Regions from separate parts of the Jeotgalibacillus sp. 10bf12 genome, predicted to be linked through region 2. Evidence: predicted binding sites of a transcription regulator. Region 2 holds the regulator's gene; each other region holds the start of a gene.
The links. The regulator LexA, encoded in region 2, represses DNA repair genes until DNA is damaged. The targets are predictions, from matches to a motif close to CGAACATATGTTCG.
Positions count from the first base shown of each region.

Region 1: DH10bf12_RS10385 (YhjD family protein) is a predicted target of LexA. The motif match lies at 4,625-4,638, and genes of this name have one in related genera.
Region 3: DH10bf12_RS08925 (YolD-like family protein) is a predicted target of LexA. The motif match lies at 4,031-4,044, and genes of this name have one in related genera.
Region 4: DH10bf12_RS16070 (type IA DNA topoisomerase) is a predicted target of LexA. The motif match lies at 4,917-4,930, and genes of this name have one in related genera.

Region 1 is NZ_CP200276.1:1,981,550-1,989,171, reverse strand. Features, by position in the region: gene lepB (signal peptidase I) at 223-774, opposite strand; gene DH10bf12_RS10400 (TVP38/TMEM64 family protein) at 729-1,433, opposite strand; gene DH10bf12_RS10395 (hypothetical protein) at 1,961-2,275, shown strand; gene DH10bf12_RS10390 (S9 family peptidase) at 2,517-4,496, opposite strand; gene DH10bf12_RS10385 (YhjD family protein) at 4,659-5,054, shown strand; gene DH10bf12_RS10380 (competence protein ComK) at 4,994-5,632, opposite strand; gene DH10bf12_RS10375 (IDEAL domain-containing protein) at 5,841-6,080, shown strand; gene DH10bf12_RS10370 (hypothetical protein) at 6,223-6,597, shown strand; gene DH10bf12_RS10365 (hypothetical protein) at 6,674-7,177, shown strand; gene DH10bf12_RS10360 (thiol-disulfide oxidoreductase DCC family protein) at 7,348-7,622, opposite strand, start outside.
Region 2 is NZ_CP200276.1:2,409,139-2,416,760, reverse strand. Features, by position in the region: gene tkt (transketolase) at 1-758, opposite strand, end outside; gene DH10bf12_RS12505 (DUF896 domain-containing protein) at 880-1,113, opposite strand; gene DH10bf12_RS12500 (YneB family resolvase-like protein) at 1,187-1,834, opposite strand; gene yneA (cell division suppressor protein YneA) at 1,847-2,179, opposite strand; gene lexA (transcriptional repressor LexA) at 2,338-2,958, shown strand; gene DH10bf12_RS12485 (alpha/beta fold hydrolase) at 3,022-3,903, opposite strand; gene glnA (type I glutamate--ammonia ligase) at 4,001-5,335, opposite strand; gene DH10bf12_RS12475 (MerR family transcriptional regulator) at 5,366-5,752, opposite strand; gene DH10bf12_RS12470 (methionine gamma-lyase family protein) at 5,987-7,231, opposite strand; gene hflX (GTPase HflX) at 7,250-7,622, opposite strand, start outside.
Region 3 is NZ_CP200276.1:1,693,053-1,700,674, forward strand. Features, by position in the region: gene DH10bf12_RS08895 (PAS domain-containing protein) at 1-382, shown strand, start outside; gene DH10bf12_RS08900 (Fic/DOC family protein) at 416-1,003, opposite strand; gene DH10bf12_RS08905 (Zn-dependent hydrolase) at 996-1,163, opposite strand; gene DH10bf12_RS08910 (hypothetical protein) at 1,241-1,669, opposite strand; gene DH10bf12_RS08915 (M48 family metallopeptidase) at 1,846-3,147, shown strand; gene DH10bf12_RS08920 (SCP2 sterol-binding domain-containing protein) at 3,271-3,591, shown strand; gene DH10bf12_RS08925 (YolD-like family protein) at 3,673-4,002, opposite strand; gene DH10bf12_RS08930 (HAD-IA family hydrolase) at 4,318-4,878, opposite strand; gene DH10bf12_RS08935 (hypothetical protein) at 5,030-5,635, shown strand; gene DH10bf12_RS08940 (hypothetical protein) at 5,665-6,063, shown strand; gene DH10bf12_RS08945 (hypothetical protein) at 6,096-6,332, opposite strand; gene DH10bf12_RS08950 (hypothetical protein) at 6,467-6,658, shown strand; gene DH10bf12_RS08955 (arsenic resistance protein) at 6,678-7,616, shown strand.
Region 4 is NZ_CP200276.1:3,085,295-3,092,916, forward strand. Features, by position in the region: gene DH10bf12_RS16055 (serine aminopeptidase domain-containing protein) at 1-535, opposite strand, end outside; gene DH10bf12_RS16060 (gamma carbonic anhydrase) at 647-1,183, shown strand; gene DH10bf12_RS16065 (potassium/proton antiporter) at 1,196-2,692, shown strand; gene DH10bf12_RS16070 (type IA DNA topoisomerase) at 2,730-4,838, opposite strand; gene DH10bf12_RS16075 (IS66 family transposase) at 5,130-5,504, opposite strand; gene tnpC (IS66 family transposase) at 5,413-6,561, opposite strand; gene DH10bf12_RS16085 (IS66 family transposase) at 6,533-6,733, opposite strand; gene tnpB (IS66 family insertion sequence element accessory protein TnpB) at 6,773-7,015, opposite strand; gene tnpA (IS66 family insertion sequence element accessory protein TnpA) at 7,128-7,454, opposite strand.

The DNA.
Region 1 (7,622 bases), 430 kb from region 2:
GTGATGGGGAAATGAAAAGAGGCCGGACTTTACACTTGGTTGTGTAAAGTCCGGCCTTATAACCGGTTCACTGCGCTTCAGGCGGGCGCTTTCCGGACGGTTGTTGCTGAGCCTCCTCAGGATTCGCCTTGCGGGGTCTCAGCTTCCAACTTATCGTCCCGGAATCGCCGCCTTACGCTACGTTCACCTGAGGTTTCTTTATTACTTAATCTACTCTTTTAATTACTCGTAGAATCTTACATCAAGTTCGTTCAGCGGCCAGTATCTGAGGTTGACTTTGCCGACGACTGAGTCCTGGTCGATGAAGCCGAAGATACGGCTGTCGAGACTTTCCTGACGGTTATCTCCAAGTACAAACAGCTGACCTTCAGGCACCTCTGATTCACCTGTTAATTCTTCGAGGGTGAAATCACCTGTCAGACGGCCTTCCCCTGTACGGAATTCCTCAAGGTACGGCTCTTCATAATATTCTCCGTTAATATATAACTGATCGTCTTCATAAGAGATTTCATCTCCAGGAAGCCCGATCACTCTTTTTACATAATCTTCTGTTTCACTTGCATGAAAAACGATCACATCAAATCTGTCGAATTCCCCGATCTGATAACCGATTTTATTAATGACCAGCTTGTTGCCATCCTGCAGTGTCGGCTGCATGGATACACCTTCTACAACATAATTTGAAAAAAGAAAAATGCGGACTACAAGTACAATGACGACTCCTACTGCTAATGCTTTGAGCCATTCGAAGCTTTCCTTTTTCCACGATTCCATCTATTCTCCAACCTTTCATTCCCGGCAGACTTTCTATGACGCTCGTGCATCAATATGTCACGTTCCATTTTTTTATTGATCATTTTCTCTACTCTTTTTCCTACCAGCCATAACACAACAATCACGCCAAGCACGATCGCTGTTTTGATCGGCTCGCGAATCAGTGAAACGATATCTGCACCGATAAATGAAATCGTAGAAATCATGACGAGTTTTCCTGTTACAACAGCCAGCATGTACTGCATGAAGCTGATACGTGATAATCCAGCTACCACGTTAACCAGCGCTGACGGTGTGAAAGGAAAACACAGGAGCAGAAACAATGGACCGAATCCATGCTGTTCCACCCAGGTTGTCAGCCTTCTGATCTGCTTTTGATTACTTAAGAAGTAAAACAGCCTCAGATGGCCAAAGCGTCTGAGCAGCCAAAAGACCATTAATGCGCCTACTGAAGCGCCTGCCCATGAGAGCAGTATACCGAATAGCACACCGTATGCATTCGCATTTGCCACAACAAAAGCAACGAGCGGCAGGAATGGTAAAAATGCTTCGATCACTGGCAGCAGGAAGCCGATCAGCGGTCCGAATGCCCGATACTCTGCAATTAATTCACGGAGATTTTCAAGTGTAAACCATGCTTCTAGAGTTTCCAACGTCATTCAAACGCTCCTCTGATCTATAGACTGACGGCTATTTTTTATCAGTATAGCATAATCCGGAAAAAACCGCCTATTACGGCTATATTTTTCCCTTATTTTGTTTTGTACAAACTATGACAACTCAAAAATAAGGCTTTGTTAAAGTTGGCTGTTGATTTCCGCTTCAGGGGGACGCTTTCCGCGGCCGGGCGGTAAGCCCGCAGGCTTCGCCATAAGCCTCACACGTCCCTTCCTGCGAGCCGCCCCCTTACGCTGCAATCATCAGCTGTGCAGAAACAACAATGATTTTTAACAAAGCTAAAATGAAAATCCAGACAAATCTGTTAACCGGTTTTGTTGACGAGTACTTTTTGTGAAATCGCAATAAAATTGTGTATTAAATTGAATGAAAAAAGCACCTCAATTCGAGTTGCTTTTTGTAATAGGTTTATTAATATAAATTTGTACGGCAATGGAAATATTTGCGTTAAATTGAACAGAAAATAATTATGAGTTTATTTTGTTATTTATGGAGGGGAAATGGAGAGATGGCTATACGGAAAATGTATTTAGTTACTATAATTGAAATTATTCTATTCTTAGTGGTTGGGTTTTTAATAACTGATAATGTTCTAAAAAATGTTTATGAAGGTGCTGAAATAAGATTTATAGGCAATGTTTGGGTTGTGTGGTTTGGTTTCTCTTTTATGCTTTTTGGGTTATATACAATCATATTTTCCTTTGTGTTAAAAGAAAGGCGATTATGGAAGGAAAGGTTAACCTCAAAAACATTTTGGGTAATTGTGGTTGCATCTACAGTTGGGGTTTTTGTTCCATTTTTTATAGGGGAAATTCCTTTTTAACTCTTCAACAAACGAGTGAGTTAGTTGAAAAGGCTAATAAATAGCAAATAATTGTAGTGTAAATTGTCATACAAAATGTACACCCAATTGTAGGTTCACAATGGCTATTGTTCCTTTACAATTCTAAATACAAATTATATTACCAATATGCTTATAAAACCATTGGAAAACAATATATCAATAAAAAGAGACCTACAAAACAGCATACGATTTGCAGGTCATTTTTATTGTTGTTAATTATTTAAATATACTCATTCATCCAGCCTGTCAGGTGATTCAGTCTTTCAAGTCTGAGTTCAGGCTTCCCTGTTCTTGAGAGGTTATGGTCTGATTCAGGGAATCTGACAAGGCGTGTCTTTTTCTCTTTTCTTTTCAGTGCAATGTAAAGCTGTTCTGCCTGTTCGATTGGGCAGCGGTAGTCGTTTTCACTGTGCATGATTAATAGCGGTGTTTTGATCTGGTCGGCATACGCAAGCGGTGAGTGCTTCCATAGTGTATCAATATCTCCAAGGTCTGCCTGGATTTGCCACTCACTGAAGTAGTAGCCGATATCACTGACACCATAGAAGCTGATCCAGTTACTGATGCAGCGCTGTGTGACTGCTGCTTTAAATCGGTCTGTATGGCCTGTGATCCAGTTTGTCATAAATCCGCCGTAGCTTCCGCCTGTTACACCAAGACGGTCACGATCGATAAAGTCAAACTGCTCAAGTGCCCCGTCCACTGCTGCCATCAGGTCACGGTAGTCTCCTCCGCCGTAATCGCCTCTGACTGCATTAACAAAGGTCTGACCGTAGCCGTGGCTTCCGCGCGGGTTTGTATAGAGTACGGCATAACCCTCAGATGCAAGCAGCTGCATTTCATGGAAAAACGTGTTGGCATACATGGCATGAGGTCCGCCATGAATATTTAATATCAACGGTGCCTCTTCCCCATCTTTATATCCTGACGGCTTCATGAACCAGCCGTGAACTGTATAGCCGTCTGTGCTTTCATATGAGACGGCTACAGGCGCTACTACTTCAACCTCTTCAAGCAGCTGCTGATTCACATGCGTCACCTGTTTCGCTTCTCCTGTCGGAACATGAATCACATGGAGATCTCCCGGATTTTCCACTGTACTAATCGCAGCAGCTATTTTTTGTGACTCGCCGTGTACGTCAAGTCCGTATACGTGATGGTTACCTTCGTAAGCCGGGTATATTTCCCCTTCTGTTGAAGCGTAATACAGGTTTACGTTGCCCTGGTCTGTTATAACGAAATAAAGGCTGTTATTATCAGCCCAGACAGCACCCTGTACACTTGCTCCCTGTTGAATATCACCAATGGCAAAATCTCCGACCGGTGCATCAATTCCTTCAGTCAAACACTCAGCACGACCGGATGACTGGTTCCATACCCAGAGTTCACTGTGCGTAGCATTTTCATAGGTTCTGCCTGAAGCGGTAAATGCCAGCTGATCGCCTTCAGGAGACCACGCAGCAAATCCGACGTAGCCCTCAGCCGTTTTAATATGCGCTTTACTGTCATCTTGAAGGTTATAAAGATATAGCTCATTGTTAAATGAAAAGTCTTTATCCTCCGCATCAGCATCTGTCGCATATGCAAGCTGCTTTCCGTCAGGTGACCATGCAAATAGTGAATAGCTGTCTTTCCCTTTTGTCAGCTGGCGCAGTTCTTCTGTTTTCAGATCAATGATGGCGATCTGCTGCTTCTTATCATCAAGCAGGCCCGCACCATCTGCTTTATATTTCATTGAGTCTGTGACAAATGGCTTCAGCTTTTTGTCTTCATCTTCTTTTTTCTTTTCTTCATTTAATACATCTTCCAGTTCAAGGGACACTGTAAAAGCAAGTTTTCCGCTGCACGGTGACCAGACCGGATTCCCTGCGCCGTTTTCGATATCAGTTACCTGTCTCGCTTCTCCGCCGCTCACAGGTAAAACGTAGAGCTGATTTTTGCCGGAGCGGTTTGAGACAAATACCACTTTTTTGCCGTCCGGTGACCACCTTGGAGAGGATACTCTATTGTCCCCGTACGTCCACTGGTTCAGTTCTTCACTTTCCTGATCATATAAAATTAAGTTTGATGCATATGTATGTTCTTTATTGATATGAGTTTTGACAAATAAAATTTGTTTGCCGTCCGGTGACCATCTCGGATCAGTCAGTGATTCGATTTTATACAGATCTTCTGCTGTGATTTTACGCTTTTGTGTCATGAAATCTCCTCCGGTAAAACAGATATTTCGGCTTTCGAGATAAACCGCTTGTTCTATTATCAGATTTATTTGTGAATAATGCAAACAAATAACAGTTGTAACTTTAGAAAATCTGTGTAAAATAATATAGAACACACGTTCGTAATACAGGAGGAGATTTCAATGACACAGATTCCAGGTGAGGATCGGGACCGGCTGGAGAATGCTTTTTACCTGCCAATGGTACTGAAGATCCTTGAACGAGATCAGATTGTGATTGAAAAGAGTGGTGTAAAGCTCCCGAGACCTTATATTGAATTAATCGAAGAAACGATGATTGCCGTTCAGCGTGAGCTTGCGACTTTGAAAAAGTATATGAGAGATCACGACATGAAAGTTGTGAAATTAAAATCTGATGAAGCTTTTACCATGTATCTTTTTGTGTATCAGGGCTATGAAGAACAGCATAATTATTTTAATCCACGGCTTAGAAATCACGTTGAGAACCTGATGAGGTATTATCTGATCGGGCGGTTGAAGTCAATGTCGCCACCGTCATCAGGATTGATCCGGTCATGATCTGCGTGTTCAATTCTGTCGAGGTATTCAGCAAACCCGAAGCGCTTCTTGTTCAGCCTTGACTTGTAGGTGTCTTCTGACTTTTCACGGATTTCATTGATATTTTGATGCAGCTTTAAGGAGAGCACCGAGGCTTTCAAATACTGCAGATGCGTTGCGCGCCTTGAGATCGGAAGTGTGATCGTTCTGTCCCCTGACAAGGTAAGCGTCGTTTCGTTACTTAGGTCATCATTTTTTTCCATACTGACAACGTGATTGAGCGCAATCCAATAATTTTTTTTATTGGAGTCGGAATGCGTTGAGAAGAAATAAATATCTGATATTGGATCAACAACGATGGGAGGCTTATGACTGAAGCTTGTGAGGAATCTTGATGAGGTTTTACGCCCTTCGTAGGATGAAAAGTAATACAAACACGAGTGCTCCATAATCTCCATTGGCTTCATATCTACTGAAAAAGGTGATCTTCCTTTTTCATGAATGATCGTTCCTGTTAAGCCGCCACCTTCAATCCTTGGTTCTAAAATCATCGTACTTGCACTGACAGTGTATGTTTCCTGGGCTGTCAAAAATTCCATTTTATCACTCCTTTATATTTTTATGGGATTATCATATACCAAATGCCACTCAGAAGTATACATAATTTTTTCCAAATATGTTCGTGACGTAATGGACATCCTGTCATAAATCCGGCCTGAAATTCATATTATCTAAAAATTTAAAACTTTCTGTTGATATTCTCACGGATATTCTCTATAATGAAAAAAAGTAGCAGAGGTGATGAAGATGGAAAACAACAAATCGTTCGCAGAGTTTATGAATGAGTCAACCGTCCCTCAGAAACAATCCAGTGAAATGACGATGATGGAGATTTACGTGGACATGGTATTAAATGAAATTCTTGTCCGTCATCGCAAGGAACAGCTTGTAACAGCTATTAATGAAGCGTTAGACAACAAAGATCAAGACGCTTTTATGAAGTACTCAGCAGAATTAAATACATTAGAGGACACACACGGTGTGTAGTACTTGAGCCCCCTGCAAACACGTAACATGCATGCAGGGGGTTCAACTTTTGTCATAAAATCGCCCTCTCCATAGTGGCATTTCAGGCAAAAATCATGAATAATAGATATATCTAAAACAATTCATGATAAGGAGCCCGCTCATGCTGACTGAAGAATTAAACAGCACATTCCTGCTCATCATCGAATGGGGATTCGTTGCAGCCGTGATTGCCGCAATTATTTTTGTACTTTATTCAATCCGACGCGCTCCGCGTATGAAAACCGCTTTTTTATGGCTGGCTGCCCACCTTGGCCTGACGATGATTGCCTACATTGTTTTCTTTATGGGTCTTAGCGGTGGTTTCAATGACCCTACAGTTGAAAATGTATCAGATGAAATTCATTTTCTGCTTGGCGTTGCAGGGCTGATCTGGCTGACTGGTATGCTGTGCCTGATCCTAAGCATCCAATTGCTGAAGGATCAGTTCCGTGCTAAGAACTACACGCCTATACAAAGCGACAAAAAAGAAGGCTGAGATGCCTTCTTTTTTTCATTCCACCAGTTTCCAGTTATGTTAGAATTGAAGTATGACTGATTCGCAGGAGGCCGTTATGTACAGCAATAATGTATCAGAAGCCGCAGACATTCAGGAAAACCCAAAAATATTTAAAGCAAAAGAACCCCGCTCCCTAGCATTACTCTTTATGTTCTTCATGGGTATTTTTCTTTATTTCTCATGGGACGAACTTTTTTGGCGCTTTTTGTTTATGGGTATCTTTCTATATTATTTTCTACTTTTGTTTACCTACTATACCTTTTCAATCCAGAGCAGCAAACTGATTCACAGTACATATCTGTTGAGATGGCGCATCCGCACCAGAACACTGAACCATTCAGACGTCAGTCAGATACAGTTCACACATGAGAATTGGTCAGCAAAAGCCGCAATCATCAAAACTTATAAAGGCCGCTCCCCAAAACTCTATAGATATAACGACAAAGACCTCTTCCACCGTTTAGAAGACTACTGCTATGAATACAGAGTCCCACTTAAAAAATCAAAAGGCTATCTGTTTCTTGAGGATATGTATGACAAGGAACAAAGAAATATCTGAATGATAATAATCATAAAAGTGCCGGATCATTCCGAAGACTCCTGCAGAAAAACGATCGAGAGAGACCCCGGTAGGCAGTGTTTTTCTGCCTGAGGAGGCTCGAACGTTCGTCCGCGGAAAGCGAAGGAATGGTCCGGCACGGTTTTTGAAATTCATTTAAAAAACGCAGACTAATCAAGCAGTCTGCGTCTTTCTTCAGGTGTCGGCAGTTTACAGGCCTGCTTTTTCCCGAACCAGTGAAATCTGTTTCTTGCAAAGGAATCATACGCCAGGTTACGGATCGGCCGCGGCACAATCAGCAGCAGTGATAAAAACTTCACCGGACCATCAAGTGACCGGCAGATTCTCAGCGCAGCGTCAGATTTCGTATATAGCCTGTCCTGTTCAACCAGCAGGACAGAATCAATCATAGGCGGAACATCAAATGTCGTCCGCATTTTGTGTC
Region 2 (7,622 bases):
GAACCGAAACCGATCACAGTTTTAATTTCAATCATCGTAGGACGGCTTGTATCAGCTTTGGCTTCTTTAATTGCATCTGCAACTTCAGCTACATCATTACCATCTTCTACGCGGATATACTGCCAGTTATATGATTCAAATCTCTTTTTAACACTCTCCGAAAACGAGCGGTCAAGATCGCCGTCAAGGGAGATATCGTTTGAATCATAAAGAACGATCAATTTATCAAGCTGAAGATGTCCTGCAAGAGAAGCCGCTTCAGAAGAAACACCTTCCATCAGGTCACCATCACCACATAATGTATAAGTATAATGGTCAACTACATTATGGTTTTCACGGTTGTACTTGGCACTTAAATGCTTTTCAGCCATTGCCATTCCTACAGCCATACCAATTCCCTGTCCAAGCGGTCCAGTAGTTGCCTCTACGCCTTTCGTATGTTTGTATTCAGGGTGACCTGGCGTTTTAGATCCCCATTGTCTGAAGTTCTTAATTTCATCAAGTGATAAATCATATCCGGAAAGATGCAGCAGGCTGTAAAGAAGCATAGAGCCGTGTCCTGCTGAAAGTACAAAACGATCACGGTCAAACCAGTCTGGATTTTTCGGGTTGTGATTCATAAATTGAGTCCATAGGGTATATGCAAATGGAGCAGCCCCCATTGGCAGTCCCGGATGACCGGAGTTCGCTTTATCAATTGCATCAATTGATAAAGTTCTGATTGTGTTAATTGCTAAGTCGTCTGTCTTGTTAAACATCATCTACATCCTCTCTAAACTCACGTGATACGTCTTATTGTACAAAAAAAAAGAAGAGATGTACAAACATCTCTTCTTTTAATCATAATTCTCTAGATCCGTGGGCTATATAGGGAGATAATTAGTTCATTTTATTCCTGCTTTTTGCATCCTTGAGCTTTTGTGGCGTTACATCTTTACCTTCCGGGTCAACAACAGTCACATTTTCAATGGTCTGTTTCATTGAACCTCTGAATGCCTGTAAATATTCCTGTCTCAAAGCCCTTTGTTCCTCAGCTTCAATCTTTGTTAGCGTATCTTCTTTTGATTTTTTTGACAGTTCATTAATTCTTTTAATTTTCTCATTAGATAACATGTCTTTCACCCTTTCTTTCAGGTAAGCTTCTATGTATGTTAAAAGAAAGGGGAAAGTTTGACAAGTAATATGTTTACTTCGCTTCTGAATCCATATATTCAGTATACCTTCTATGAACAGTCGCTTTGGAAACCGGATGACCCAGCCCGCGTAAAACAGATGAAATCTCCTGGAATGTTAGACCGTTACCGCGCAGTCTTACAATTTCATCTACAGGGATTTCTATCTTTTCTCTTCCTTCTTTATTCCCGCGATTTTTCAGATTCTTGTGAGGTTTGAACCCCTTTTCAACTGCCCGCTTCATCCCTCTTTTTATCTTCAGGTTATGAAGTTTTCTCTGATGCTCCTCAACCATACTGACAATCTGCAGGATCATTGAATCTGATTCAGACAGCTGCAATTCACCATCATGAGCGATTGTATATATCTTTATTCCTTCTTTTTGGAGCGTGTGTAACAATGCGATCTTTGCATTTCCGCGTCCTATCCGGGTTTCATCCTGAATCAAAAGACCTTCTGCTTCATATAAACGTACATGATCAAGCAGTTCAAAAACACCTTCACGATCCAGGTCATATCCACTTTCTTTTTTACTGATAATCGAAACGACCTGATAGTTCATTTTATCAGCAAGAATTTTCAATTCATCTTCCTGCCGGGAAAGTGAAGTTTCCTGAGTTTCTTTTTCAGTACTGACTCTGCAGTAAATAATTACTTTCAACACGATCACTCCTTATTTCCGATCAGATGCCAGGTGAATCGCGTCATCACTGAATTTAAACGCCTCCTCGGGTACAGGGAGCTCCAGCTGTTCTCCTGCCACGATCAGATGTGAGGACAGCCCGTTATGTTCGGTTACCCATTCTATAAACCCCTCAGGCGTCATAGAAGTATGGCTGGCGTATTCTTCAGCATACGCCCAAAGCGTGTCCCCTTTTTGCACTGTAATTTCTGCATACGTTGCATCACTATTAGCTGTATTAGTAAAAACAAGAAATAAGCTGAAAAAAAGTGCAGTCACCACGAATAGAATAACAAATGAATATTTTCTCCACAATGCAGTCATTATTGATCGCCTCCATCGAATATGTGTTCGCTTTTGTTAATTCGAGTATAATACGAACATTTGTTTTGGTCAACATAAAAATCGAACTTATGTTTGTATTTTTAAAAACCATATGCTATAATTTAGAAAAGTTTTTAACTGAAAAGAGGTGCTGCAATATGAAGAAATTATCAAAACGCCAGCTTGATATATTAAACTTTATAAAACGTGAAGTTCAGGATAAAGGTTATCCGCCTTCCGTCCGTGAAATCGGACTTGCTGTTGGTTTAGCTTCAAGCTCTACGGTGCACGGACATCTTGCAAGACTTGAGAGTAAAGGATTAATCAGAAGAGATCCTACAAAACCAAGAGCAATTGAAGTTATTTCTCTAGAAGAGGAAAAAATTCCAACTCAACGCGTAGTCAATGTACCACTCGTTGGTAAAGTAACAGCAGGCTCACCTATTACTGCAATTGAAAATGTAGAAGAATATTTTCCTCTTCCTGAAAGGCTTGCATCTTCAGATGACGCCGTGTTCATGTTGGAGATCATGGGAGATTCTATGATTGAAGCAGGAATTTTAGACGGGGATCTTGTAATTGTTAAACAACAAAACACTGCTAACAATGGTGATATTGTTGTTGCAATGACTGATGAAGATGAAGCAACTGTTAAACGTTTCTTTAAAGAAAAAGACTTTGTCAGACTACAGCCGGAAAATTCCTCTATGGCACCAATTATTCTTAATAATGTATCCATACTCGGAAAAGTTGTAGGGGTATACAGACAGGTTCATTAAAAAAGCTGAACGCTTTGACATAATCGTCAAAGCGTTCAGCTTTTTTAATTTTCCCCAGATATATTACCGGTTTGATAACACTTTCTTTATATAAATTGCAACTTCCTCTGGACATTCTATAGGTAGCATATGCCCGCCGCTTTCAAACATATGAGTTTTACAGGTTCTGATCTTATCCTCTGCTTTTTCCAGCAGTTTAAAAGGATCATATATCACTTCTTCGCGGCCGACTGCAATATTTACTGGCATCATCAGCGATGCAAGTTCTTCTTTTTTAAACATTTTCGGCGGTGTCATGACATATTCCCAGCTGACATATTTTTGACCAATATAGTAAAGCTTAAAAAGCTTTTCATGTTCGTCTCGCCTTCTCACAGTCAGCCACCTGCAAAAATGATTAACAATCACTGACTCCCGGGGAATCAGATTAGTCAGCATAAGTCTTGAATAGAAAGATAAGTTCATTCTTTTGATTGAAGCAGCAGGCGACAAAACAATCAGTGATTTAACACGATCAGGTTTTAGAATGGCATAATTCAGTGCATGCCACCCGCCGTTTGAATGCCCTACGATTGTAACACTTGCAAGATTTAAGGCATCAAACAGCTCAGTAATCCATGTACTGTAATCTTCACGTTCATTTAGATGTTCTTTCGTGTTGCTATGATTAAATTCTCCGAGTACATTAACAAAATATAATCTGTAATCGCCTATAAGGTTGTTGGCTACTGCATACCATTCAGCTGAACTAAAACCAAAAGCATGAAAAAATATAATCGGTTCTTTATCCTGGTCACCACAAGTTAAGACTGATACATCTCCAAATGAGGTGTCAATAGTGTTTTCTTCATAAGGGATATCCCATAATTCCATTACTTTATCTTGTGCGTTCGAATATTTCTTATATCCTTCTTTTGATTTAAAACCTCTATATGTGTCTGCCATGAAAATCCCCCCCTCTATTTGATATACCCATTTTTTTTAAAAAGTGTCCTTATACATAAAAAAACCGGAAGCTGAACAGCTTCCGGTTTCTGAATGATTAATACATTTCTAAATACTGTTCTCTCTCCCATGGGTGAACCTGTGTGCGGAACATATCCCATTCGATTTCTTTTGCTTCAACGAAGTGCTCAAAGATATGGTCGCCAAGTCCATCGATAATGACCTGATCCTTCTTAAGCTCTTCAAGTGCTGCAAATAGTGTACCAGGCAGATCTTTAATACCTGCTGCTTCACGCTCTTCTTTATCCATTACATAAATGTTTCTGTCAATAGATTCAGGTGGAGTCAGACCGTTTTTGATCCCATCAAGACCTGCTTTAAGCATAACTGCCATAGCAAGATACGGGTTAGCAGAAGGGTCAACTGAACGTACTTCGACACGTGTACTCATTCCGCGGGAAGCAGGAATTCTCACTAACGGACTACGATTTCTTGCAGACCATGCGATATAACAAGGTGCTTCATAACCTGGCACAAGGCGCTTGTATGAGTTAACAGTAGGGTTCGTAACTGCTGTAAACCCTGAAGCGTGCTTAAGAATACCAGCCATGAACTGCTTCATTGTTTCACTCAGCTGCTTATCAGCATTTTCATCAAAGAATGAGTTTTTGCCTTCTGTAAATAAAGACATGTTGAAGTGCATTCCTGAGCCGTTAACACCAAATAATGGTTTAGGCATAAAGGTTGCATGTAATCCGTGTTTTCTTGCAATCGTTTTAACAACAAGTTTAAACGTCTGGATATCATCACAAGCAGATACTGCATCAGCATACTTAAAATCAATTTCATGCTGACCAGGTGCTACTTCGTGGTGAGACGCTTCAATTTCAAAGCCCATTTTTTCAAGTTCAATTACAATATCACGTCGGCAGTTTTCCCCAAGGTCGGTAGGAGCAAGGTCAAAATATCCGCCTTTGTCATTTAACTCAAGTGTTGGCTCTCCATTAACATCAAGCTTGAACAGAAAGAACTCCGGCTCTGGCCCAAGGTTAAAATCAGTAAATCCAAGCTCTTCCATTTCAGTTAATACACGCTTTAAGTTATTACGCGGATCACCATCGAACGGTGTTCCATCCGGATTATAAATATCACAGATCAAGCGTGCTACTTTACCGTCTCCAGCTGTCCATGGGAATACTACCCAAGTATCAAGATCCGGGAATAAATACATATCTGACTCTTCAATACGAACAAAACCTTCGATTGATGAACCATCAAACATCATTTTATTATCTAATGCTTTCTCTAATTGACTTACAGGAATCTCAACGTTTTTGATTGTACCAAGGATATCAGTAAATTGAAGTCTGATAAAGTTTACGTTTTGCTCCTTAGCCATTTTCATAATGTCTTCTCTTGAATACGTACTCATTTGTAATTCCTCCTGTTTTTATGTAATTTTTTAACGAAAGAATCTTGAAAGATCTCCCGCTCTCAAACTGTTTTTGCTGTACTTGCCATTACCCATCATTTCCTGTTTTAACAGTTTTCTTAAATCACTCTCTGATAAGTCCGGCTTTTTAGCAGGTCGATCTGATTCGGCTTCTGTGCCATCCCCCAGGATCCGCTTAATTCCAGCCATATTGACTCCCTGCTCTAGTAAATCCTTGATTTCAAGCAGTTTATCAATATCGTTCAATGAAAAGAGACGGCGGTTCCCTTCCGTTCTTGCCGGAGTTACTAATCCATGCTCTTCATAGTAGCGAATCTGACGGGCGGTTAAATCGGCCAGCTGCATGACTGTCCCAATAGGAAAAAGCGGCATGCTCCGTCTAATATCACTGCCCATCATATAACCCCTTTCTTGCCTGTCGACAATCTAACTATATAACATGTTAAATTTTCTGTCAACTGCATGTTAGGTTTTATTACATGATATTTACCTGACTATTTTTTTGTTCCCTTATTTCATGGGATTTATGCATAAATGTTAAAAATAAATAATTTTTATTCAACTTTCATTCAAAAAAGCTGAGACAATTTTCTGCCTCAGCTTTTTCTACCGTATATTTGTAAGCATAAATTATATGGATTTCATTTTTTGCAGCGCAGCACTTATCGCTAATTTAATATGCTCATAAGTAAGCCCGCCCTGAATATACGCTGCATAAGGAGGTCTGAGGGGTCCATCGGCTGATAATTCTATACTCGATCCCTGAACAAAAGTTCCTGCTGCCATAATCACATCATCCTCATAGCCCGGCATGTAATCAGGATAAGGAGTAAAGTGAGCATTTACAGGCGAAAACTCCTGAACTCCCTGACAGAAAGCGATCATTTTTTCTCTGTCCTGAAATTCAACAGCTTGGATAAGGTCCGTTCTAAACTCGTCCCAGGCGGGTGTAGTAATCATCCCTGATTCTTCTAACAGGGCAGATGTGTATACCGCTCCCTTTAGCGCCTGACTGACTACATGAGGAGCAAGGAAAAAGCCCTGATACATTTCCTGTAACGCATTCAGACTAGCGCCTGCTTCTGCACCAATCCCCGGAGATGTCATACGGTACGCACAAAGATCAATCAGTTGCTGTTTTCCGGCAAGATAGCCACCTGTTTTCGCAAGACCTCCACCAGGATTTTTTATTAATGAACCGGCAATTAAATCAGCTCCAGCTTCAATCGGCTCCTCTGATTCCACAAATTCCCCATAGCAATTGTCCACAAATACAATGACATCCGGAAAATATTCTTTAATTGACTGTACTGCATTTTTAATGTCATCAATTGTACAGGATGGCCTCATCGCATATCCTTTTGAGCGCTGAATACCAATTACTTTAGTATTTTCTTTCATATTTGAAAGTACGCTTTCAATATCAATCTTCCCATTTTTCAGATCTGTCTGCTGATAATGAATACCGAAGTCTTTTAAAGAACCGTTATCAGACCCTCTCAGACCGATAATCTCTTCTAACGTATCATAAGGTTTCCCGGTAATATAATGCAGTTCGTCTCCGGGTCTTAAAATACCAAACAGTGCAATATTAATTGCGTGGGTCCCTGAAATAATCTGTGGCCTTACTAGTGCTGCATCAGCTTTAAAAGTGTCAGCATAGACAGCTTCTAGCGCGTCACGACCATGATCATCATATCCATAACCTGTGCTAGGGTGAAAATGACTGTCACTTATTTTCTTATTCTTAAAAGCCTGAAGCACCTTCAGTTGATTAAATTCAGCAATTTTTTCGATTTCTTTATGGCGCCAGGCAATTTTTTCTTCAATTTTATTACTTAATGCAAATATTTCTTCTGTGTAATATTGACCAATCATGTAAACGCTCCTGAACTATATTTTACTTGCTAACGGGTGATCTTTACTGATATAACCTTCAGCAAGGTAATGTTCTTCTTCTTCAACAAATGATAATTTTAACAGCATACTTTCTTTCTTCAGCTGTGCTAAAACTTTTCCATCATCTGAAGAAATCGTCATTGTATATGGCTTTAGTATTTGTTTAGCCTCTTTTTCAATTTCAGTCAGTACTTTTTTACTTTCTTTTTTTGCCGCACTTATTAGTACGAAAGGGTCGCTCCGGTCAGCTACAAAATCGCTGCTGAGCAGGTCTTCTTTATTATATACGGTCATCCTTGGAATCTGGTCCATTTCAAGTTCATTTAGAAGCTTTTTTACAGTTTTTTCATGACCCGCGTGATTAGGA
Region 3 (7,622 bases), 720 kb from region 2:
GGAGCTGTCGATGAAAAATATAGAATTAAGCTGTGACGTGAAAAATCCTTCTGCTGAAGTGATGTGTGAATCAAATCAAATTAAGCAGGTTGTGATGAATGTCCTGAAAAATGCCATTGAGGCGATGAAACAGGGCGGACGTATTCATGTCTCATTCCGTTATGAAGAGAGAAAGATGGCAATTGTGGTCAAGGATGACGGGGAAGGCATGAGTGAAGAAACATTGAAGAAAATTGATACTCCTTTTTTCACAACAAAGCAGACCGGAAACGGACTTGGTATTCCAATGTGTCAAAATATCATGAAACTTCATCATGGTTCGCTGAGTATATCAAGTACGCCTGGTGTGGGAACAATCGTAGAGCTTATATTGCCATATTAAAAAAACGTTCAGCTGACTTACATGCTGAACGTTTTATATTGAATGATCAGTAAAACTGATTGTTTGCTTAAATAATAGCTCCAGGTCGGAAGGGTCTGTCACTGCACGGATCATCGCCTCTATATACTCAGTCCTGTCGAGCTGATCATATTGCCATTCAATGCCTTTTGAGCGTGCATACTCATGAAGAAAAGAGCGGATCGTCCGGCCATTACCTTCACGAAACGGGTGAAGCATATTCAGCTCAGACTTGAAGTAAGAAAGTCTTCTGGCTGCTGTATCAAGCGTCGTCCATGCCTCTTCAACAGCAAGCTCATTGAAAATCTGTTCTGCATAAGAGTCCAGATACTGTGCCTGACAAAAACGCGTATTTCCTTTCATCAGCTGCACGGTCCGGAACTTTCCGGCAAAAGGATAAATATCCTGAAAGAAATGACGGTGCAGGTCTTTAAAGCTCTGTATTGTAAATGATGAGACCGTGTATTGTTTTCTTACAAACTCTGCAGCACGCAGCGAAAAGGTCAGTGCTTCCGCTTCCATCAGTGCTTCCTCATTTTTAACCCCAAGCAGGTTGTACTTCAGCAGGAAATCATCATTTTCACTGCTAATATACTTATCCACGTGACAGCAGGTCCTTAATCACTGAAGGTGTTATCGGCTTATCTGCATTAATTGTCTCGAGTACTTTTTCCTGCAAACCTTCATTCAGAGACAGGTTTTCGAGATGCAGATTTTTCATGATCCTTTTAAACTCCGGTGATTCAATTTTGACATCTTTCATTCAGCAATTCCTCCACCTTTTTATGAGTTCCTGTACTTATATTATATCATGAAAAGCCTGTCACATAAGCAATTTCATCAGCTAATCCTGCTTAAAATCCGGTTGATGATGATTAGCGAAATAAAGGTAATAACAATGCCGATCATCAAGCCTGCAATCTGGGCAGTATCAGCGGATGTACTGCCTGCTAAAAGGGCATTTTCGCTGAACTGATAGACAAAGAAGCCGAGCACCACTGATATGATCAGGTTGGCAATACTGAACCCGACTTTAAATGATAGCGGCTTTGAATCAAAAGCACCCATTTTTTCTTTCAGGTAAGCCTGTGCTTCATCAAGTGAAGCATACTCCCCCATGAGTTCTTCTTCACTGTAATAATGGCTGTTTTGGGATTTTGAACTAAAAAAGACATAATAGGTATTGTCTTTTTTACGAATATCATATTTTTGAATGCCGACTACACCTTTTTTCGTTACTCTTTTTGTTCTTGTTCTGATATGTTCCATGACAGACCTCAAATCTTCAGTTTAATTTTCTATCTTTTTATCGTATCACAAATAGAAAAATCATTAAGTCCTCACGTGCCCACATGAAAATATTATTTTCATATTGTAATTTTTAAGTCGATCAGCTAATATTTAGAAATGCTTTACAATTTCATACATATACAGGGGGAAGACCGTTGAATCAACAAAGAATCAAATCAGAAAGAGAAACAGTGTATTTTATACTGTCAGCCATATTCAGCGTGCTGGTCTATATTGCAGCAGCTGTTTCGATTATCGGAATCGGGATTGCGCTTGCTATTCTTGCCGTTGTGCTCTTCACAAATGCATTAATGCTTGGGTCGATCCGGGGAAATGGTGTAAGGGTCAGTGAAAGACAATTTCCCGATGTTTATGAGCGTGCCGTTGTGTTGTCAAAAGAAATGGGATTGAAGAAAGTGCCTGATTTTTTTGTCATTCAGTCAGAAGGGGCACTGAACGCTTTTGCTACAAGGTTTTTCGGACGCAATATGATTGTGCTCTACTCAGAAGTATTTGAACTTGCAAGACAAAATGGACAGGAAGAACTGGACTTTATCATTGCGCATGAGCTCGCTCATATCAAACGCAATCACATATGGAAAAACATTCTTGTACTGCCTGCGCAGTTCGTGCCGTTTTTATCACAGGCCTACAGCCGCTCATGCGAGTATACGTGTGACAGAGAGGCAGCCTATCAGATTGGGGATGCAGGTGCTGCAAAACGCGCACTGACTTTACTTGGTGTTGGGAAAGTGATGTATCGTGAAGTGGATGAGAATGCTTACCTTGAACAGATTCATTCAGAGTCAAACGGGGCTGTATGGCTGAGCGAAGTGCTTTCAACACACCCGCTCTTACCGAAAAGAATTTTGTCAGTCGAACGCTTTATGAATCCTTCTACTACCTATAGATACACTCAGCAGCCAGGCAGAATTATGCTTGGTGCAGGACTTCTGTTCGGTGGGCTTGCGGGTGCGTATGTGGCAGTCATTGTTTCAATGACGCTGGCAGGCGTTGTGTTCGCTTCTTTACTGCCGGATGATTTATTGGCAGCAGATGATCCGTTTAATGAAGAGTACGATGAGATGGATATGGGCATGACGCCATTATTGGATGCTGCATCAATGGGTGAAACAGATGAAGTGGCTGCATTGATTAATGAAGGCGCTGAAGTAGATGCAGCGGACACCGAAGGGACGACTGCTTTACTCTATGCAGCTTATAATATGGATCCTGAAATGATTAGATTGTTACTTGATGCCGGAGCAGATCCAAATACAATGGATAACTATTCAACACCGCTGATGACAGCAGTCAGCTATGAGGACCGGGAGTCAGCAGCGTTATTGGTTGAATATGGGGCAGACCCGTACATGGAAGACCCGAACGGCGATACACCTGCTGAATATATCAGTGCAACAACAGGGCAGGATTTTAATACATGGATTGAAGAGTAAAATAGAAGGTGAGACAACTGTGTCTCACCTTTTTTGCTGTAGACAATGATTTACATACCGGAATGATTTCCTTGTGGTAAAATGAATGAGTATTCATTACATTCAGACAAAGGGGATATGAACATGTCAGAAGTGTGGTCAAGAATGACAACAGCAATGAACGCGAATCCGGAACCAATTCAGAATGAAAACGTTCGCTATGAGTTCCAGCTGAAAGAAGGGGAAGCTAAGCAGCTGGTCTTAAAACACGGGGAAGCATCGATTGAAGAAGCGGGAGCGGCTGAGCCAAACTGTACATTGAAGCTGAGTGAAAAAGACTTAGTGAAAATGATTGAAGGGGACCTGAGTGCTTCAGGTGCGTTTATGTTTGGGAAGTTGAAAGTTGATGGGAAAATGGGCTACGCCCTGAAGCTTGAATCATTGTTGAGTGAGTATACGTTTTAACATTTCAGCAAAGTTTTAAAACGAAGAGGCTCACTGCTGTCCACCTGATGTGCAGCGAGCCCTATTCATACAGTTGCGCTGTCACACAACCTCAAGACCAATCACCTGATCAAAGGGGATGGTCTTTTTCATATGGTCAGAGGTTGTCATCAGTAAGTAACGCTGCTGATAATTCACTAATGTGATGATCCCGTTTACGCTGTCACGTCTGTTGTGTTCAAAAATTTTCAGATCAACTTTCTGACGGAATTCCAGGGCCTCCTGGATCCCGAGAAAAATCATGTCAAACATCTGTTCATCGAGTTCCGGTTTTGTTTCCTGTTCCATTTCTTCGTAAAAGTCCTTCAGCATTTTCACATGTTCAGGCAGCATCATCGAAGTCCACTTAATTGTGCCGCGATCTTTATTCATTTTGTTCACGCTCCTTTCTAACATTATAGGAACGTTTGTTCTGTTTTGTAAATAGGTAAGTGATGGGTTTTAGAAATTTGATTGGAGTGAGGGACTGGAAATACAGGTGTTTGCTATTAAATCGTTTCGCTGCGCTTCGGGCGGAGGCTTTCCGCGGCCGGGCGGTGAGCCCCTTACATGCTTCGCATTCCAGGGTCTCACCTGTCCCTTTTCCGCCGCTGGAGTCCCCGCCCTCCGCTCCGCTCCGCTTAACGAGTAATCAAAGTGATCGATGACTAAATGTTGATACTTTAATACCTTCGTCACTATACTCCATTAAAATAACACTACTTTAAAAAAGTCCCGATAATCCTCTAGGTGAAAGTCGGCGGGTTTGTTGTTTTGGAAGAGGCAGGTATACATGCCGAGCTGTTTTGCCGGAATAATGTCAAGTTCACGGTCACCGACTGCAAGATCAATGTGGTGCTTTTCGTGCAGGTATTTGTATGATGCAGGATCGGGCTTACGCGGGAATCCGTGATCAGCTGTAACGATTTCGGAAAAGTACTTTGTGAAACCGTAATAATCAAGGACTTTATAGGCACCTGCCTGATCTTTATGCGTCATGATCACGTTACAGTCAGCCTGCTTAAGAACTGCTTCAACGTGTTCAAACGGCGGCATTTCCACAGGACTGATTGCACTGATTAAGTTGTTATATTCCTCAATTTGTGATTCAGTCATACGAAACGTTGTGATTGCGTGTGTTGCGGAAATTTTCAGCTCTTTATAACAATCAGCCTCAGACACTTTCCCGTCCAACACTTGACTCATCCGCTTCGCATAAGCCGGATAAGTGTTAAATAGAGTACCATCATAATCCCAAAGTATATTCATATGTAACTTCCTTTCTATTCATGAACGCTATTTAACGTAAATATTATCATACTGTAGAAGGTGAATCATTTTTCATATTTTTGTTTAAAATAAGAAGGACTTAAGTCTCTATTTGTCGAATCGCTATTTATATGGAGGTGCATATCAACTTATGAAGGAACAAATTTTTCTGTTGTTCATTGCCGCAATAGTTTTCCTGTCTGGATGTGCCCCGGAAGAAAGTGCAGTAGCTGATATTGAAATGAAAAGTAACGAAGAACTGTCTGTGATGACTGATTCATTTACCCAGGATGACTTCTACAATAAGCTGAGCCATGTGATGGAAAAGGCAGAAGACTTTGAAGCGGAAGGTGATCTTAAGAAGTGGATTATCAGAACGCTTTCTGAAGAAGCGCTGTATTATGCTGATGATCTGACAGAAGAAGAGATTATCAAGATTGCAAAAGAACGCTTAGCTGAAGATAAGGTCTGGAAAGAAATCGCTGAAACGAAATATGGCGTAACTGTAAGTGAAGAAGAGTTAAATCAGTATATTGATAATATTACGCAGTCATTTGAGTCGCCGCTCCAGCTCGCTTATGCTGATGTGCTAGGGCTAACGGTAGAGCAGTTGAACCATGGGTTTGATCTCGATGTATATGAAAAAAACCTACTGTGGGAAAAGCTGAAACCAAAGCTTGAAGAAGCGTATGGAACAAATGACAGCAATAAGCTTGTTGAAAGATACAATGAGGAAGTCAGTGAAGGGAGCAGGTAATTATTTCTTATGTATGGATTGATTTATTGATGAAAGCCGCAATGTTAGGCGTACTGCTGCTCCTTTTATTTTTTGTTTTCAAAAAAGAAGGCAGGAAGCTTCTAATTATTGTGATGACTTACTTTTCCGTGCTATCTGTTGTATTTTTAGCTGGCAGATATGTGGTTAACAGCCGTTATCAGCTTTTTGACGGACCGGTTGACGGTGGGTTTGCTGTGATGTTTAACTGGGTTGCAACATTCGCATATCTATATATTATTCCGCTCATTATCCTGTTTTCAAATAAAGGTTTTAAATGGGTGAATAGAAGGTTTCAATCAACAGCTTCGCGGATTCTGATGAAAGTGCTGCTGGTCGCAGCATTTATCGCGGGCGGATACATAGCGATGTTCGGATTTGTCCTGACCTATTACGGATTTGGACCTTAAAACTGTCTAAGCAATCATGCGAAGACAGTTTTTTAAAGTCCTGTAATTGAGACGTATCCTGCAACGAAAAACACAAAAACAGATACCGCAATTGATACGGTGCCAAAAAAGATTTTGTTATCTTTTAATCGTTCAACGCCGGTGATTAATAACAACAGCGCAAGCGGAAACATATAAAACGGAACGACAGAACGGTCGCCTGTAAAAAAGCTGTAAGCTGCAACAATAATGACAATGCCGCTCAATACACTTGTAATGATTTTACTCATTTCATTCACTCCCCCGAAAAAATTCACTAACTGATCTACGTCTTCAAAGACATTCAGGTTTCACCATTTTTTTGAAACACTTCACCTTAATAATCGTATATAGTAAAAACGAATGGAAAGACGGGGTGCGGGTCATGAAAAAGTGGCGGGAGAATAAAGCAGCTAAATCAAAAAAGCGCAAAGAAGAAGGGAAGTACAGCTTTTGGGACATCGTGACGGATATCCTGATCTGGGTTCCGGAGCTGATCATTTTGCCGTTTCGTCTGGTATACTTGCTGCTTAGATTGTTTGGAAGAGTATTCAGGGATGGTTTTGATTCGATTTAATGGTCAGGTGTGAGTTGAAATGAAATGGTTTGAAAAACTGTATACGTTTTTTATTTTAGGAGCTGTTGTAATTGGATTGATTTTCAGTCAGCTGAACGGAGCCGGTTCGATTGCAGAAGGGCTGATTTTGCCGCTTCTTGCTTTTATGATCTATCTGACGTTTTTGCAGATTCCTTTAAAAGATATAAAGTCTTCATTTAAAAACAAAATATTCAGCATGAGCACGATACTCATCAATTTTGTATGGACGCCGTTTTTTGCCTGGATACTGACAATCGTATTTTTCCCTGATCAGCCTGCACTTGCGATCGGACTGATCATGCTGCTGGTCACACCATGTACAGATTGGTATCTGGTTTTTACCGGTGTGGCAAAAGGGAACACAGCCCTCGCAGCATCAATTCTGCCGCTGAATCTGATTTTGCAGGTGATCCTCCTGCCGGTTTATTTGTTGATATTTTTTGGAACTGGTGAAACGGTGGATGCTTCCTATCTGGTTGAAGGTATCATATGGGTGTTGTTCGTGCCGTTTGCAGCAGCGGCCTTAACGAAGAAAATATTAACAGGAAAGCGTTCGCTTCAATCTGATCTGCTGCAAAATCTTCCTGTAGCGTTTTTAGGACTGGCCATTATTGCCATGTTTGCAGCGCAGGGAGGCATGCTTCTTGAGAATACAGTGGTATTTCTGCAGATCCTGCCACCGCTCGCAATTTTTTTCATCGTTAACTTCTTCATCAGCCGTAAAGCAGGACAAGTGTGCAAACTGCCTGCAGCAGACAGAGTAAGTCTTACAATGACAACCCTGGCAAGAAACTCACCGCTCGCACTCGCGATTGCAGTTGCTGCATTTCCGAATGAGCCACTCATTGCGCTGATCCTGGTGATTGGACCGCTGATTGAGCTGCCGGTGCTTGCACTGACAGCTAAAGTACTGGTGACAACTAATAGCAGACGTTGATATCAA
Region 4 (7,622 bases), 680 kb from region 2:
CCCTGTACCATCTGACAGATACCCTTGATACATAAATCGGATCCTCTAAATCAAGATCAATAATTTCTTCATTACGTGTTGCATCCTGTACCGTGAATCCAAATGTAAAACGGTGCTCAGGCGATAATCTGTTCAGACTGCCTGACAGCAGATGACTGAACTTTGATGGTGTATGTTTATAGGCGAAGCTTGGATTAGACAGCATCAACCCTGCAATTTCATATTTCTTCTTATACATCATACGGACAGCAATCAGTCCGCCAAGACCTTGTCCAAGCAAAAAGATTGGCAGATTAAATAACATGGCTGCTTCAATCCATTGGCCAACGGCTGTTTCATATTCTTTAAATGAATCAATGTGCCCTCTTTCAGTACGCTTGACCATCCCCTGGCCAGGCAGGTCACCCATGACAACGTGATAACCTCTCTCACGCCACATTTCAATTAACCAGCCATATCTGGCATGATGCTCAAGCTCCCCATGAATCATCACAATCACGCCGCGGGCAATCCCATCTGTTTCCCATTTCCACATAGCATGAACACCTGCCTTTCAAATTCTTAGAAGTCTGTATTATGAAGTATTTGCTATGCCTGTGTTAAAATAAACTATATCATATTTCATATTGGACACAGGAGTGATTTAATGATTCTTTCTTATAAAGGTCACAACCCTATAATTGATAAAAGTGTTTACATATCAAAAATGGCTACTGTATCAGGTGATGTCAACATCGGACCTGAATCAAGCGTCTGGCCTGGCGCTGTCATAAGAGGTGACGTTTCACCAACTGTCATTGGACAGAAAGTGAACATTCAGGACTTGTCTATGCTGCACCAGAGCCCGAACCTGCCGCTTGTGATTGAAGACGAGGTGACGATTGGACATCAAGTCACACTCCACAGCTGCACAATCAGAAAACAAGCATTGATCGGTATGGGTTCAATAATCCTTGATGGTGCTGAAATAGGAGAAGGTGCTTTTGTCGGAGCAGGAAGTCTCGTCCCACCCGGTAAAAAGATTCCTGCAGGGATGATGGCATTCGGCCGCCCTGCAAAAGTGATACGCGAGGTAACTGATGAGGACCGGGCTGATATGCAAAGAATTGTGAGAGAATATGCTGAAAAAGCCCAGGAATATAAACACGCTGAGCAAAATCATTTCGATGGAGATGATGCTTAATGAGTGACAGATATGCTGTTTGAATCCTTTGGAAATGATTCATTCATTCTTCTAACCGGACTATTACTCATTACGGGTATTCTTGTTGCAAAATTCTCAAATAAATGGGGTCTTCCCGCACTCGTTCTGTTTATTGTTATTGGAATGATTGTCGGCAGTGACGGTCTGGGCATTGTATATTTTGATGACGCAAGAGCTGCTCAGTTAATCGGAATCTTCTCTCTTGTCATCATATTATTTGAAGGTGGTATGCAGACAAAATGGCAAACCGTTCGTGCTGTTGCCCTGCCATCTCTCTCACTTGCCACGCTTGGGGTTATCTTAACTTCAGGTATTGTCGGGTACGCTGCTTACTTGATCTTTGATGTAACGCTCCTTGAAGGTTTGCTGTTTGGGGCAATTGTCGGCTCTACAGATGCTGCAGCTGTTTTCTCCGTGTTAAAGGAACGGAATATCAAAGCGAAAATGGGGGCCACACTCGAAGCCGAATCGGGGACCAACGACCCGATGGCTGTCTTCCTTACGCTGTCGTTCATTGAATTAATCTCAAATGATGATTCATCTATATGGGGTCTGATTCCTTCATTCATACTTCAGATGGGTGCCGGTCTTGCACTCGGGCTTATTCTCGGGAGGATTGCATCTTTTTCCCTTAACAGGATCAAGCTTGATTCAAGTGGACTTTATCCTATCTTTTCTGTTGCATTTGCATTACTCACCTACAGTATTACTGCCATTGTTGGCGGCAGCGGATTTCTGGCTGTATACGTTGCAGCTCTTATTATCGGCAACAATGAATTAACTTACCGCTACTCTATTTTTCAGTTTAATGAAGGTTTCGCCTGGATGTCTCAGATCCTCATGTTTATTATTTTAGGACTTTTAGTTTTCCCGGGTCAGTTATTTTCAATCGATATTGTCATCAGCGGTCTGATTCTTTCAGTCATTTTGATTTTTATTGCACGGCCAATTGCCGTTTTCTTATCCGTTGCAGGAATGAAATACAAAATGAAAGAACGAATCTTTATTTCCTGGGCCGGTTTAAGGGGAGCGGTGCCAATTGTGCTTGCGACCTTCCCGGTTGTGGCAGGTCTTGAAAATGGACAGCTGTTTTTTAATGTTGTGTTCTTTATTGTCCTGACATCCACACTGCTTCAAGGTTCTACGATCTCCTATGTAGCAAAGAAGCTGAACCTTGTCGGCCCGAAGAAAGATACGCCTCACCATTCGCTGGAGCTTATTTCGATCGGTAAAGCCAATGCCGAGATGATTCAGTTCCATACGAACAGAGATGTAGCAATTGTCGGTAAAAAACTTAAAGATCTCAAATTCCCGCATCAGGCTACAATCAGTGCAATCGTCCGTAACGACCAGCTGATCAGCCCTTACGGTGAAACACAGATCAAAGCAGGAGACTTTCTTTATATACTTGTGAATACAAAGCATAAGGATGAAGTGAAGAGACTGCTTGAAGAAAAGAAAAAGCCGCAGGAAACTGCCGGCAATTAACAGAAAGCGGATGAGGTGATGCCCTCATCCGCTTTTCTTATTTAAACGCCATCTCTATCTTACCGTCCTTCAACACTAGCCGGGCGCTGAACGTTTTTCCTGCTTTACTTTTAAACCCCTTTATCATCCCTGTTTGTCCTTTTTCACATAAAGCTTTGATCTGCACATCTGAAATCTTCTTCTTCAGGAGCATTTTTGGTAGTGTTTGTCTACAGCCCTGCTTATAGTCACTGCATCCAAAAAATCCACCCTTATCGACCATAACTCCTTTTTTACATTTTGGACAGACTGGCATGACTGATGATTTCTTTTGAGTGTTACCGCCAGTGGCTTTCACATTCCCCATCTGTTTAGGTGCCTCAGTGATCATATGCTGAATAAATTTTGCAATGTTATTGAGGAAAGCCTCCTGACTGCCTTCTTTTCTGCCGATTTTCTTTAAATAGGTTTCCCATCTCGCTGTCATTTCAGGACTGCTGAGCAGGGTGCCGCCAATTACCTGGCAAAGCGTCACACCTTTATCGGTCACGGTAACCGTGTTTTTTGTAACTGAAATATACTGTTGTTTTTTCAGAGTGTCTATAATTGAAGCACGCGTTGCTTCTGTACCGATTCCTTCAACTTCTTTCAGCATCGCCTGATCCTGTTCATCCTCAAGCATTTTTCCTGCCGTTTTCATCATGGTAATCAACTGACCTTCAGTATACGGTTTAGGGGGTTTGGTCATATCATCTTTTATATTCACAACAGATGCGATCACATCCCCTGTTTTCAGCGGAGGAAGAATCGTATCTTTTTTTGCGGTCTCACTGAAAAGCTCTTTCCACCCGCGTTTTTTCTCAACCGTTCCTTTTACACTGAAAATCAGCCCCTGAATATCCACATCCACCTGCGTTTCTTCATAATGGTAATCCTCATGAAACATCGCAAGCGTACTGCCGAGAATTTCGTTATAAATATTTTTTTCCATCGGCTTCAGTTTTTCAATCCGGTCTTTTGTCAATACTTTCTTTGTTGGAATGATTGCGTAGTGCTCCTGCACCTTACTATCCTGTACATATTTTGGCCGCGGCTTCGGGTGAGCTGTCTCAAATGAAGTTCCTGCAGCAGCTTTCATCGATTCAAGCTGACCTGATAAATACCTGAATTCACTCATCGTAATGAACTGACAGTCCGTTCTCGGGTAGGATACGAGTTTCTTTTCATATAAATCCTGTACAGTTTTCAGCACATTTGATGGACTGTATTTGTAACGTCTATTCATTTTTGCCTGAAGTGAAGACAGACTGTGAAGACTCGGCGCCTGCATTTTCTTGAGTTTTTTCTCAGCATTTACAACTGTTCCTTTTGATTCGGCTGCATGTTCAATTCCATGCTGCTTAAGTAGTCCTTCTGCTTCTTCTTTCTTTTTAAATGTAGTCTTATGCTTTGTCTGAAATGCTTTTCCGCTTTCTTTATGATCAGCCAGCAGCTGGAAAAACGGTTCAGGTTTAAAGTTTTCAATCTCATGCTGTCGCTGCCAGATCATATATAGGGTTGGTGTCTGAACACGCCCGAGGCTGAATGGACCATCAACGCCTCTTTCCTGTAAAAGTAGGGTATAGAGCCTTGAGATATTCATGCCTACGAGCCAGTCACTCACCTGTCTTGTCTGCGCTTCATCATACAGTGAGAGATAATCATCTCCATTACGCAGCTCCTGAAACCCTTTTCTGATCACATCTTTTTCAAGCGAGTTAATCCATAAACGCTTTGTCGGCTTATGCATCATGCCTGCCTGCTCGATAATGGAGCGTGCGATATTCTCCCCTTCTCTGTCACTGTCAGTGGCAACTACAATCTGATCGGCTTTTCTGAGAAGGCCTTTGACAATATTAAACTGTGCACGCTTAGCATAAGGTACGGTGAATTTAAATTCTTCCGGAATCATCGGCAGCGTATCAAGCTTCCACCGCTTCCATTCCGGCTTATATTTCTGAGGTTCCTCTAATGAAACTAAATGTCCGAAGCCCCACGTAATCGCCGCTCCTCCCGGGAACAGTGAATCTTCTATATGAAAATAACCATCTGTTTTTCTGGATGTCTGAAAAGCATCTGCATAGCTTTTCGCCTGTGAAGGTTTTTCTGCGAGAATGACTGTAAACAAAGGAATTCCTCCTAGTATTGGTCCGAAGCATCAATCGGGGATTTGTGACCTTATCATATCATGGTGCGGATGAGATGGCGAACACTTATTCTGGGTGTGGCGACTCGGCAACAGTGGTTCGGAGAATAGTGGTCGATGTTCTTAGCATACACGTCTTTGTTCAAAGAATAGCAGGTGGTGTTTGGAGAAAAAACGGTGTGATTCGTAAGCGTCAAAGCAAACACACATTGATTATTTTGATGATGATATTTGAGGCAACAGAAAAGCCGTACCCTTCGGGACGGCTTTTACTTAATGCTTGTTTACTTTTTCAATTCGACAGTGATCAGGTATTTGTTTAGACCACGGCAGAAACTGATCCAGATTCTGCTGATCAGACAGATTTGTGTTTGGCATTTTTTCAAATAAATAAGTGAGATATTCAAACGGTTTTAGATCATTTTCTTTAGCTGATTCGATCACACTGTAAATAAGTGCGCTGGTATCTGCGCCTTTCATCGAATTCGAAAACAACCAGTTTTTTCGGCCGATCACAAAAGGTTTGATACTACGTTCAGCTAAATTATTATCAATTTCAAGTCGACCATCTGAAAAGGGGGTAAGCAAAGCATCTTTTTGATTGAGTGAGTATACAATGGCTTCGCCCAAAGGGCTTTTCGGCAACACAGTTGGACGAATTTTTTTCAGCCACTCGAAGTAAGCCTCCGCAATTGGCAGGCTTTTTCTTTTTTCGAAGCTGGTGACGTTTATCGCTATTTAAGTTCAGCTCTCGTATTTCTTTTTCAATCTTATACAGCTGCCCAATTTTTTGAACTGCCTGTTCAGGGAGGTTTAACAGTTCCCCTTTTTTCTTCGGGGCACTCTTGGCAGCTTTAACAAAGTATCTTCGCGCATGCGCCCAACAACCTGACAGTTTCACGTTCGCAACTTTGTGATAGCCTGCATAGCCATCCACATGAAGAAATCCTTTGAAGTCTTTAAGAAACTCCTTCGGATTTTTTCCGGCACGAGTGGTTTTATAATCGTAAACCACGCACGGAAAAGAAGTCTGACCAGTCCGATAGAGCCACATATAAGAAGTTGATGAAGCTGCACGACCTTCTTCGTTCAGCACTTGAACAGACGTTTCATCTGCATGTAAGACAGCTTCCTTCATCATTTTAGCCTTCATCTGTGTCACTAATGGTGATAACCATTGATCAGCCCCATAAACTGCCCAGTTCGCCATTGTCTGTCTCGAAAGAGGAATCCCCTGTTGTTTAAAGAGCTGTTCCTGACGGTACAGAGGGAGACCAGATTGATATTTTTGGGTCAGCACGTAAGCCATCGATGAGGCAGATGCCATGCTTTTAGGGTAGACTGATGCCGGTTTTGGCGCTTTGATAATAGGTGTTTCAATCCCAGATTCCTGACACTGACGGCAAGCATATACTTCTTGCGCGTGTTCAGTGACTTTGACACTGGCCGGAATAATTTCAAGTGTGCGGTTTGTTTCTGTCGTCATAACGTGTAGGTCATGCCCGCAGCTTTCGCAATTTCGTTCAGCTTCAGGTAAATGATAAGTGACTTTTTCAACCGGAAGGTTCAGTTCATGTGATGAACGCTTTCGCTTGTTTTTTTGAGTGCTTGAAACGAGATCGCTTTCGTTTAACTGTGGTTCTTCATGTGCTGAATCTTGAGTGATCTCTACTTCATTAAAAAAGTGGAAGTTCAATCTGACCATCGGAGGTATTCGTCTTTTCACTGGAACGGCCGAATTTCTCGGTTTGAAGCTGTTTGAATTGGCCTTCATACCAAGAGACAAGAGCTTCGAGCTCTTCGTTACGCTTTTCCAGTTCATGAATGCGGTCTTTATTTGAAGTTTTAGGATGAGAAGGTGTCGTTTGTTTTTTCATACCCCTAGGGTACGACACCTTCTGTCTGAGGTCTACCCCTTATATAACTTTCATGCCGGAAAGTTTCGGATGAACTTTTCCATCTTCAATCGTCAGTCCTTCTAACAACCACTTTAACTGTTTAGGGTTCAGAGAAGTGGTTTCATCTTCACGCCCTTCGGGCCAACGGAATCGGCCATTTTCAAGTCTGCGATAATACAGCCAAAAACCATTGTGCTCCCAGTGTAGAATCTTCACTTTATCCCGTTCACGGTTACAAAACAAAAGATATCTGAAGAACACGGATCTAATTCAAACGTTTCCTGTACGATGGCCGCAAGACCATCAATGGATAATCGCATATCTGTCACGCCTTGAGCGAGGTATATATTGCGTATAGATTCCGGTTGAAGAATCATGGCGTGATCACCTCCAGCAGTTCAGTTAATAATTCTTTATCAAATCCCGGAGGGATCACAACTTTATATGGCCCTACGTGCAGGTCGAGCTTCGTAGTAGGGGATTGCATATTGATTTTTGCCCATCCAGTTGGACGTTCCTGTTGGATATCCTCTGGCCGGTAAGTCATTCTAAAATAATGAAGCTGACTGTACGTGACTTCATCCCGAGTCTCGCAAAATGCTTTTAATGATAAGTCACTTTCACGCCACTCTTCATAGATACGCGACATCTTTTCTACGTATCCACTTGGCACGTGATTTGAGCTTTCTTTTACATCCATTCAATAACCACACCTTCCATATAACCAATGTGTTCATAGGATAAGAGGCAGTCGGTGTACCTTTCGAAGAAAGGAGCATTTCATCTGGCTTAAGATCCGTTTGAAATGTCTATGTGAAGAGAAAGTAGAAAAAATCGTAGCTTGATTGAACACGTTCGTTACATATTT